2 regions of the Virgibacillus byunsanensis genome follow, and region 1 is predicted to be linked to the other one. Evidence: riboswitches for the same ligand, from Rfam matches in the RefSeq annotation. Region 1 holds a riboswitch; the other holds the start of a gene.

Region 1 (4,202 bases):
ATGTTCTTCCTACCTATTCTTGGCCTTAAGTTATAGTGCCAGGGTTAGTTCCTCACTTTTTCACAGGTGCAGCAGCTGGTGTGTTTGGTAATGCAACCGGAGGCCGTAAAGGTGCAATCTTTGGTGCAATGGCCAATGGTGTTCTATTTAGCTTTTTACCTGCATTACTGTTACCGGTCTTAGGGTCATTAGGCTTTGAAGGTACAACGTTTGGTGATGCAGACTTTGGTGCAGTCGGTATTGTACTTGGAAACTTGATCAACTTAATTGAATCAAACATGCTTGTATCTGCTTTGATCTTAATTATCCTGGCAGCATTATTCACCATTGGATGGAAAACCAGCGCCAATGGAGATAAGGATAACACTAAAGTAGCATAATTTGCCAAAAAACCCACTATTCTTTTGGATAGTGGGTTTTTGGCACTTTTAAAATATATAAAAGCTTAAAGGTTAAAAAAGTAAGTAAAAATAGGACTTTCGCCATTAAAAACATGGCAACAAGCATTACTAAGCAGGTAGAAAAGTTTAAAACTTGTCGACTGCATAAGTTATAATTTTTATTTTATTATTTTCTTGGAACTCCAGTACTACTTTTTCGTTCTGACATCCATACTTCTCTTGTGTACGCCATCTCCCAGAAAGCAAGCTCGTACTCTTTTGCAATAATAAATTGTTCTTTCATTTTTTCTTTTTCCTGTTCACTCGCATCTTTTGCTATGTTATTCAACAGGTCGATTTGATCCTGGGTGGATGTATGAAACCACTCACTGGCATACATACTAATCCAATTTTGGTAGATTTTTTCTGTTGGTTTTGCATCCTGATATGTTTTGCCAATATCTGCATACAGCCAGTAGCATGGAAGTAGTGCAGCAATCGTCTGCCCCAGGCTGCCTGAAAGGGCTGCCCGGTATAAGTGAGCTGTATAGGCATATGCAGTTGGTGCTGGTTTGAACTGCTTTATTTCTTCGTCTGTAATGTTCAAGATAGTTGCATGTTCTTTATGGACAGTCAGTTCTGCCTCTGCTGTAAGTTTCGCTTTTTCAGCAAGCATGGCAGTAATCTGGAAGTCTTCTGTCTGCGCTGCTGCCAGGGCATGTACTTTTCCAAAATGCTTTAAATAGTAAATATCCTGAAGAATAAAATACTTGAATGTTTCCAGTGGTAAATCTCCTTTTACCATACCTACAACAAAAGGATGGTTTAAGCTTTGTTCCCAACTGTTTTTGGTTACCTCTCGTAGTGTGTCTGTAAATTGCATACAAAATACCTCCTCTTTAGTTTGTTTCCGACTGATTGAGGAGGAAAGAAAAGTACTTAAAGATAAATTCATCTATTTTAAGGTTAATAAATTAATCCTATGATTCTATCGCTATCTAAAGAGATGGACAGATTGGATGAATGGTTAAGTGACTTTCCACTTCCCTCCGCTGGTATTGGCCAGATCAGGTTCTAAGGGTTTTATAGTCTCAGCCTTTAACAGGCTCCCCTAGCGGAAACGATTAATGAAATTATCTGTTCAGCATATCATATGAAAAAACAAAGTCAACTATATTTGGGAGCGCTTATTCTCATTAAACACTTGAATTTTAGCACTATCTGTGTCAAAGTTAATACTGTATTATTAGTTTAATAGTATTGAATGTAGGGGGACCAGTGTTGCTGGTTGAGATGGTATCCGTGAGATGCAGACCCTTGGAACCTGATCTGGTTTAAACCAGCGTAGGGAACATATATAATGTGAATGTGACTATATATGTGCTCTAGGCTTAGCCTGGGGCATATTTTACGTGCGCTAAGCAGTATGTTCCTCTAGCGAACCATTAAATAAAATAAGAAAGTAGGGGGATTTAATTGAAACGAATATTATTTTTCATCGTTATGTTAGTTATCGTGCTAGCTGGTTGTGTAAATGATCAAGAAACTAGTGGTGATAATTCTAATGCACAGGAGGAAGAAGAGTTAGAAAAAGTGACATTGGTATTGGATTGGACACCAAATACGAACCACACAGGGTTATATGTTGCACAGGCAGAAGAATATTTTAAACAGGAAGGCTTAAAGGTGGACATTACGTTACCTGGTGAATCCGGTGCTGATCAGGTAGTGGCATCTGGGCAAGCAGAGTTTGGGATTAGTGCACAAGAATCTATCACAGAAGCACGTATTCAGGATATACCGATTGTCTCCATTGCAGCAATCATTCAACATAATACGTCTGGGTTTGCTTCTCCTGTAGATAAAGGTATTACCTCACCAGCTGATTATGCTGGGAAAACCTACGGAGGTTGGGGTGCCCCAGTTGAAGCAGCGGTTATTGATTCTTTAATGAAACAAGAAAGCGCGGATGTTAATGATGTAAATATTATAAATATGGGAAATACTGATTTTTTTACGGCAGTCGAACGTGATGTTGACTTTGCTTGGATCTATTATGGATGGACTGGTGTGGAAGCAGAATTACGTGACGTTGAGCTTAACGTGCAATATCTAACCGATTATTCAGACGATCTCGACTATTATACGCCAGTTATCACAACGAATGAAAGCATGATCGATGAAAATCCAGATACAGTCGAAGCCTTTATGGCAGCTGTTTCTAAAGGTTATCAATATACGATTGAGAGTCCGGAAGAAGCTGCATCCATTTTAGTAGAGTCTGTACCGGATTTAGATGCTGAGTTAGTGGAAGCAAGTCAAGCATGGTTATCACCTCAATATCAGGATGATGCCGAACAATGGGGTATCCAGGATCAACAAACTTGGGAAAACTATTCGAAGTGGATGTATGAAAATGAGTTACTTGAAAAAGAACTGGATGCAGCGCAAGCATTTACGAATGAATTTTTACCAGAAAAATAATGAGGAGAAATAATATGACAAATGCACTTGTTAGTATTCAAATTATTCCCAAGACAAAGAATGGGGAAGATGTCATTCCATATGTGGATGCGGCGATTGAAGTTATTCAACAGGCTGGGATCAAGTATGAAGTACATCCACTTGAAACGACTATGGAAGGGGAGTTAACAGAGCTTTTGGCGGTTATCGAAAAAATGAATCAGAAAATGGTTGAACGAGGTAGTTCGAGTATAATTTCTCAGGTGAAGATTTACTATAACCCAGATGGCGCATCAATGGATGTATTGACAGAGAAGTACCGTTAAAAAGTATGTTTTTCTAGATAGTAGAGTGGAGCTAAGTTGAATGGAGGTGCGGGTGCGTTGGAAGTCAAAGCACCCTAATAGTATGAAAAAAATGCTAGCACAGGGATGGCGGCCGGTAACGGTCATCATCCTTTTACTTATCATATGGGAAATTAGCAGCAATTTGCTTTCAGTCCCGACATGGCTGCTACCAGCCCCATCAGAAATAGCACAAGAGGGGATAGCGAGTTGGGGGAACTTCCAACACCATTTCATTTCAACCATAAAATTATCGATTATCGGTTTTATCTGTGGTGTCAGTGGTGGGATTTTGATTGCGGTTATCCTTCATTTACTACCAAGTGTACGGCAGGCTTTTTATCCCTTGTTGATTCTATCGCAAAACGTTCCAATTATTGTGCTCGCACCATTACTTGTGATTTGGTTCGGATTTGGTGTGCTACCCAAAATACTAGTCATCACCCTCGTTTGCTTTTTCCCAATTTCAATAGCGGCATTGGATGGATTCCGACAGACAAGTACGGATTTGGTGCACTATATGCAGATGGCTGGTGCATCCAAACGGCAAATCTTTAGTAAGCTAGAGCTACCGCATGCCATGCCGGCGATTTTTTCCGGCTTGAAAATTTCAGCAACCTACAGTGTGATGGGTGCTGTAATTTCTGAATGGCTTGGTGCGAATCAAGGCATTGGGGTGTACATGACACTTGCACAATCATCATTTCGTACCGATCGTGTTTTTGTCGCTATCTTTTTTATTATGTTCTTATGCTTGCTGTTCTTTATACTAATTATTACATTGGAAAAGTTGCTTATTAAATGGCGTGCAACAGAGGAGGATAAGTGATGAGTGAACTGGTAGTCAAACAGGTAACGAAATCATTTGCTAATAAGAAGGTTTTGGATGACGTTTCATTTACAATAAAAGAGGGAGAGTTTGTCTCTTTACTTGGCCCATCCGGAAGTGGGAAAAGCACGCTTTTTCATTTGATCGGTGGTCTGTACCGTCCTGACACGGGTACTTTTTATTTAG
Region 2 (4,202 bases), on a different contig from region 1:
ATGTTCACTTCAACATTTTCGTAGTTATTGGTTAAAATAGTTCGAATTCTACTAGCAATATCTAGTACAATTTCTTTTTCATTTAACCCATTACCTTGAGCACCTGGGTCGGCCCCACCATGACCTGGATCTAGGTAAAGTTTCATCAAATTCCCCCATTTCTTAGAAAAATAAGGCACGCCTAGATGTGCCAACGTTTTTCTTTCTTAAAAATTGTAAAAAATTTAAGTCATTTTATTATATGAGATCCTGTAGAAATTAAATTGGATAAACGTTTGTTTAAAGGAAAATTGAGGCAATAATGTAGTATTATAATAACTACCCCAAAACTACTTCGAACATACCTATCCAAGCGTTCCTCCATCAACGAATCCGTTAACCCTGTCACACCTAAACCTACCCATCTCTGGTACACTTTCGGTGATCCAAAAAGTATATCGATCAAGTCCAGGAGATCCCAGTGGGTATCATAGTGGAAGGCTTCTCCTATCTCATGAACGTATGCTTGTAAAAACCTATCAGCAACTTCAACATTGCATTTGTCGCCTTATGTAAACTTTCCGCTTCGTGTATCGCTAAATCTTGTTGCAACCATTCCTTATTATCGAATTGACGTAACACAACTTGTTACACATTTTGATTTATTCGAAGCGAGTTATTATGCAGCAGCGTCTGAGGAAGTACTTCCTTTCAATCGAAAAGTCGATTCGCATTCGGATTTATTCTATTAACTACCCAATATAAAATATTATCTGTTAAACTGTTGTCATACGTTTCCACCTCATCACGACCTTTCACTACAGATATAAGGAGTGTCTATTGATGAATCCAGTTAAGAACAAAGAAGTTAACCAATTCATTGAAACATTACCAGATCATACGAAAGAACTTACGAATACCCTTAGAAAAATTATCTTTGAAGCATCCGATACTATTACAGAAGAAATCAAATGGGGAAAGCCATGTTATATCGAAAATGGTCTAGTTTGTTATCTCCAAACTGCCAAAAGTCATGTTAATTTAGGATTCTATTTTGGAGCAACTCTTGAAGACAAAGACAATTTACTTGAAGGAACAGGTAAAAAAATGCGCCATATCCGGGTGAAAAAACTAGAAGATATTCAAACCGAAAAATTCATTTCCTTAATTCAAGAAGCTATTGAATTCAAGACATAAACGTTTCCTCTCCCCTCTACCACTCGGAAACTAATTCTTTTCTAGACATGTCTAATTGCCTCTGGTTACTATTTGCACATTCTCACTACATTAGACGTTACAGTAACGTTTATGTGTCAGTTAAATTTAGAAAACTTGGCTTATCGCCAAGCCTTAATGGCGAAAGCCTTAGTTGAACTTATGTAGATAAGAAAGTTTTATACTTTCTTATCTACTAAAAAAACCTTAAAAGAAAATTATACTGACAAATTAACAATGATTTGTTATTCTTAATTAATAAGTAAATATTTTATAAAGATACTACTAGGGGTGCCCAAGAATCGTGGGCTGAGAGGAAACACGTATTGTTTTCTGACTCTTATGGACCTGATCTGGTTAATACCAGCGGAGGGAAGTAGTCAGACGATATGTCTATTCTATTTCGATTATTCCAAGTCAGGTCCTATAAGGATCTGGCTTTTTTGCTTTCCGCCCCAAAGGAAAGGAGGAAATATATGAATCGAACACGTTTATTAACTACAATGGCCGTTTTTGTTGCGATTGGTACCTTAGGTGCGCAGTTACTCTGGTTTCCAGCAGGTGTTGCGAAAGCCTATCCAGTCCAACATGCAGTAAATGTTATGGCCGCAGTAACACTCGGACCTGGTCCAGCAGTAATTATTGCATTTATGATTGGCCTTTTACGTAACATGCTTGGTCTGGGTACGTTATTGGCGTTTCCAGGAGGTATGATCGGTGCTTTTCTGGCTGGATATCTTTACCTTAAACTAGGTAAAAAGTATTGGGCTGCTGTTGGCGAGACAATCGGTACTGGTATTATTGGTGCGCTATTCTCCGTACCTTTTGCCAAAGTCTTAATGGGTAGCTCATTTGGTGCATTATTCTTTATACCATCGTTTCTCATTAGTAGCATTACAGGCGCTTTTATTGGTTTGTTTATCGTTTCAAGAGTTAGACAGGAACAATTAATACGTAACGTATAATATAGGAAATCTACTAGGGCTGAGATAAGGAATTATCCTTTGCCGCTCGGAACATGATCTAGGTAATTAGCGCAGAGAAGTAGTCGAGGAATTCAATTATAAATCCTCTATAAATCTACTTATTTATCCCCTAGTAGCTTCCTAAACTTTTAAGGAGGCTTTTCAAATGACTTTCACTAACCAATTAAGAAAAGAAAATGACGACATTTTTCAGCTTATTTTTGAACATCCATTTATAAAAGGAATTGGAGAAGGGCATGTTCCAAAAGAAGCAATTGCCCATTATATAAAAGCGGATTTCGAATATCTCAATGCATTTATGCAAATTTATGGCATTGCACTTGCAAAATCACAAAAACGAGATGATATCCAGTATTTCCATGACCGAATTGAATTTATTTTAAACAGTGAAGTGCACCCCCACCATAACTTTTGTGATCATATAGGTGTTGGTTATGAGGAACTTCAAGGTCACGCACTCCCACCAACAGCTGATCATTACATTAAACATATGATGTATCATGCACAAATGGGCGGTCTGGGTGAAATTTTAAGTGCATTATTACCTTGTCCATGGACTTATTTAGAAATCGGTCAAGAATTAATGAGGAAGTATAACCCAGCAAAGGATCATCCTTTCTATCGATGGATTAGCTTTTATGCAGATGATCGAGTGGCCGCCACAACAATGGAAATGCGAAATCGCTTAGATGCAATTGCAGCACATGCATCCACGAGTGAACAAGAAAAAATGCAAGACGCATTTCGCAAAAGCTGTCAACTGGAATTGAACTTCTGGGAAATGTCCTTCACCTGTGAGGAATGGCCCTCAAAAGAAAAGGTGGTAAAAAAATGAGACAGATCCCTTCTGCACTAACCATAGCTGGCACTGACCCTAGTGGTGGTGCTGGCATACAAGCTGATTTAAAAACGTTTCAAGAGTTAAAAACCTATGGCATGTCAGTTATTACTTCAATCGTTGCACAAAATACAACAGGTGTTCAAGACGTTCATCACCTACCTGTAAGTATGGTAAAACAGCAGTTTGAGTCCATTTTAAATGACATTTCATTTCATGCTTTTAAAACAGGGATGATAGCCAATGTGGATATGATGCGTGTCATTTCAGAAAAAACCTCTGAACTGGACGTTCCCTATGTAATGGATCCTGTCATGGTTGCTACAAGTGGAGATCCTTTAATTGCAAAAGAAGCTCGCCACTTTCTACGTGAACATCTTTTACCACTGACATCTATAGTAACACCTAATATACCCGAGGCAGCTGATATTACTGGAGAAAAAATTGACTCAGTAGAGGATATGAAATCAGCTGCTGAACAAATTGTGCATAAGCACGGAGCTGGTGCTGCACTGGTTAAAGGTGGGCATATGAAAGGGGAAGCGATCGACTTTTTATATGACGGCAATAAGATGCACACCTTTTCATCCGAGCGTATCGATACAAATAACACGCACGGTACTGGATGTACGTATTCAGCAGCGATCACAGCTTTCTTAAGTCTCGGATTTCCTTTAACAGCAGCTGTTGAAAAAGCAAAGTACTTCGTAACGGCCGCTATCCGTCATTCGTTTTCACTCGGGAAAGGAAATGGCCCGACAAATCATTGGGCAACACGTATAGAAGGAGTGACAAAGTGAATAAAAAAGTCGTTAATAGTGTAAGAGAAACAAGCCCTTTAATCCACCATCTTACAAATCAAGTAGTAATGAATTTTACTGCTAATGGGCTGTTGTCATTTGGTGGCCTCCCAATTATGGCTAAAGCTGAGGAAGAAGCTAAAGATATAGCAAAACTTGCAGATGGCGTACTTATTAATATTGGTACATTAACTCAACAGGAACTTCGAGCAATGATTACTGCGGGTAAGTCTGCTAATCGTAAAGGAATACCAGTGGTGCTTGATCCGGTTGGCGTAGCTGCTACAGCCTTTCGTACATCTGCTGTTAACCAAATTTTAAATAAAGTACAGCCAACAGTTATTAAAGGGAATGCTGGTGAACTAGCTCATCTCGTACAAATTC

Evidence for each region. Region 1 has a riboswitch for thiamine pyrophosphate ahead of ACFQ3N_RS02305 (ABC transporter substrate-binding protein). Riboswitches for the same ligand answer to the same signal wherever they lie in the genome.
Region 2: linked by a shared signal. The riboswitch ahead of thiW (energy coupling factor transporter S component ThiW) and the one ahead of ACFQ3N_RS02305 (ABC transporter substrate-binding protein) in region 1 are both predicted to bind thiamine pyrophosphate.

The regions. Positions count from the first base shown of each region.
Region 1 is NZ_JBHTKJ010000007.1:126,223-130,424, forward strand. It holds partial or broken gene ACFQ3N_RS02295 (PTS transporter subunit IIC) at 1-380, shown strand, start outside; gene tenA (thiaminase II) at 568-1,263, opposite strand; TPP riboswitch at 1,408-1,503, opposite strand; TPP riboswitch at 1,639-1,748, shown strand; gene ACFQ3N_RS02305 (ABC transporter substrate-binding protein) at 1,857-2,864, shown strand; gene ACFQ3N_RS02310 (thiamine-binding protein) at 2,879-3,169, shown strand; gene ACFQ3N_RS02315 (ABC transporter permease) at 3,252-4,016, shown strand; gene ACFQ3N_RS02320 (ABC transporter ATP-binding protein) at 4,016-4,202, shown strand, end outside.
Region 2 is NZ_JBHTKJ010000072.1:10,357-14,558, forward strand. It holds gene ACFQ3N_RS18595 (N-acetylmuramoyl-L-alanine amidase) at 1-146, opposite strand, end outside; gene ACFQ3N_RS18600 (hypothetical protein) at 540-731, shown strand; gene ACFQ3N_RS18605 (DUF1801 domain-containing protein) at 823-1,176, shown strand; TPP riboswitch at 1,472-1,586, shown strand; gene thiW (energy coupling factor transporter S component ThiW) at 1,671-2,159, shown strand; gene tenA (thiaminase II) at 2,326-3,015, shown strand; gene thiD (bifunctional hydroxymethylpyrimidine kinase/phosphomethylpyrimidine kinase) at 3,012-3,818, shown strand; gene thiM (hydroxyethylthiazole kinase) at 3,815-4,202, shown strand, end outside.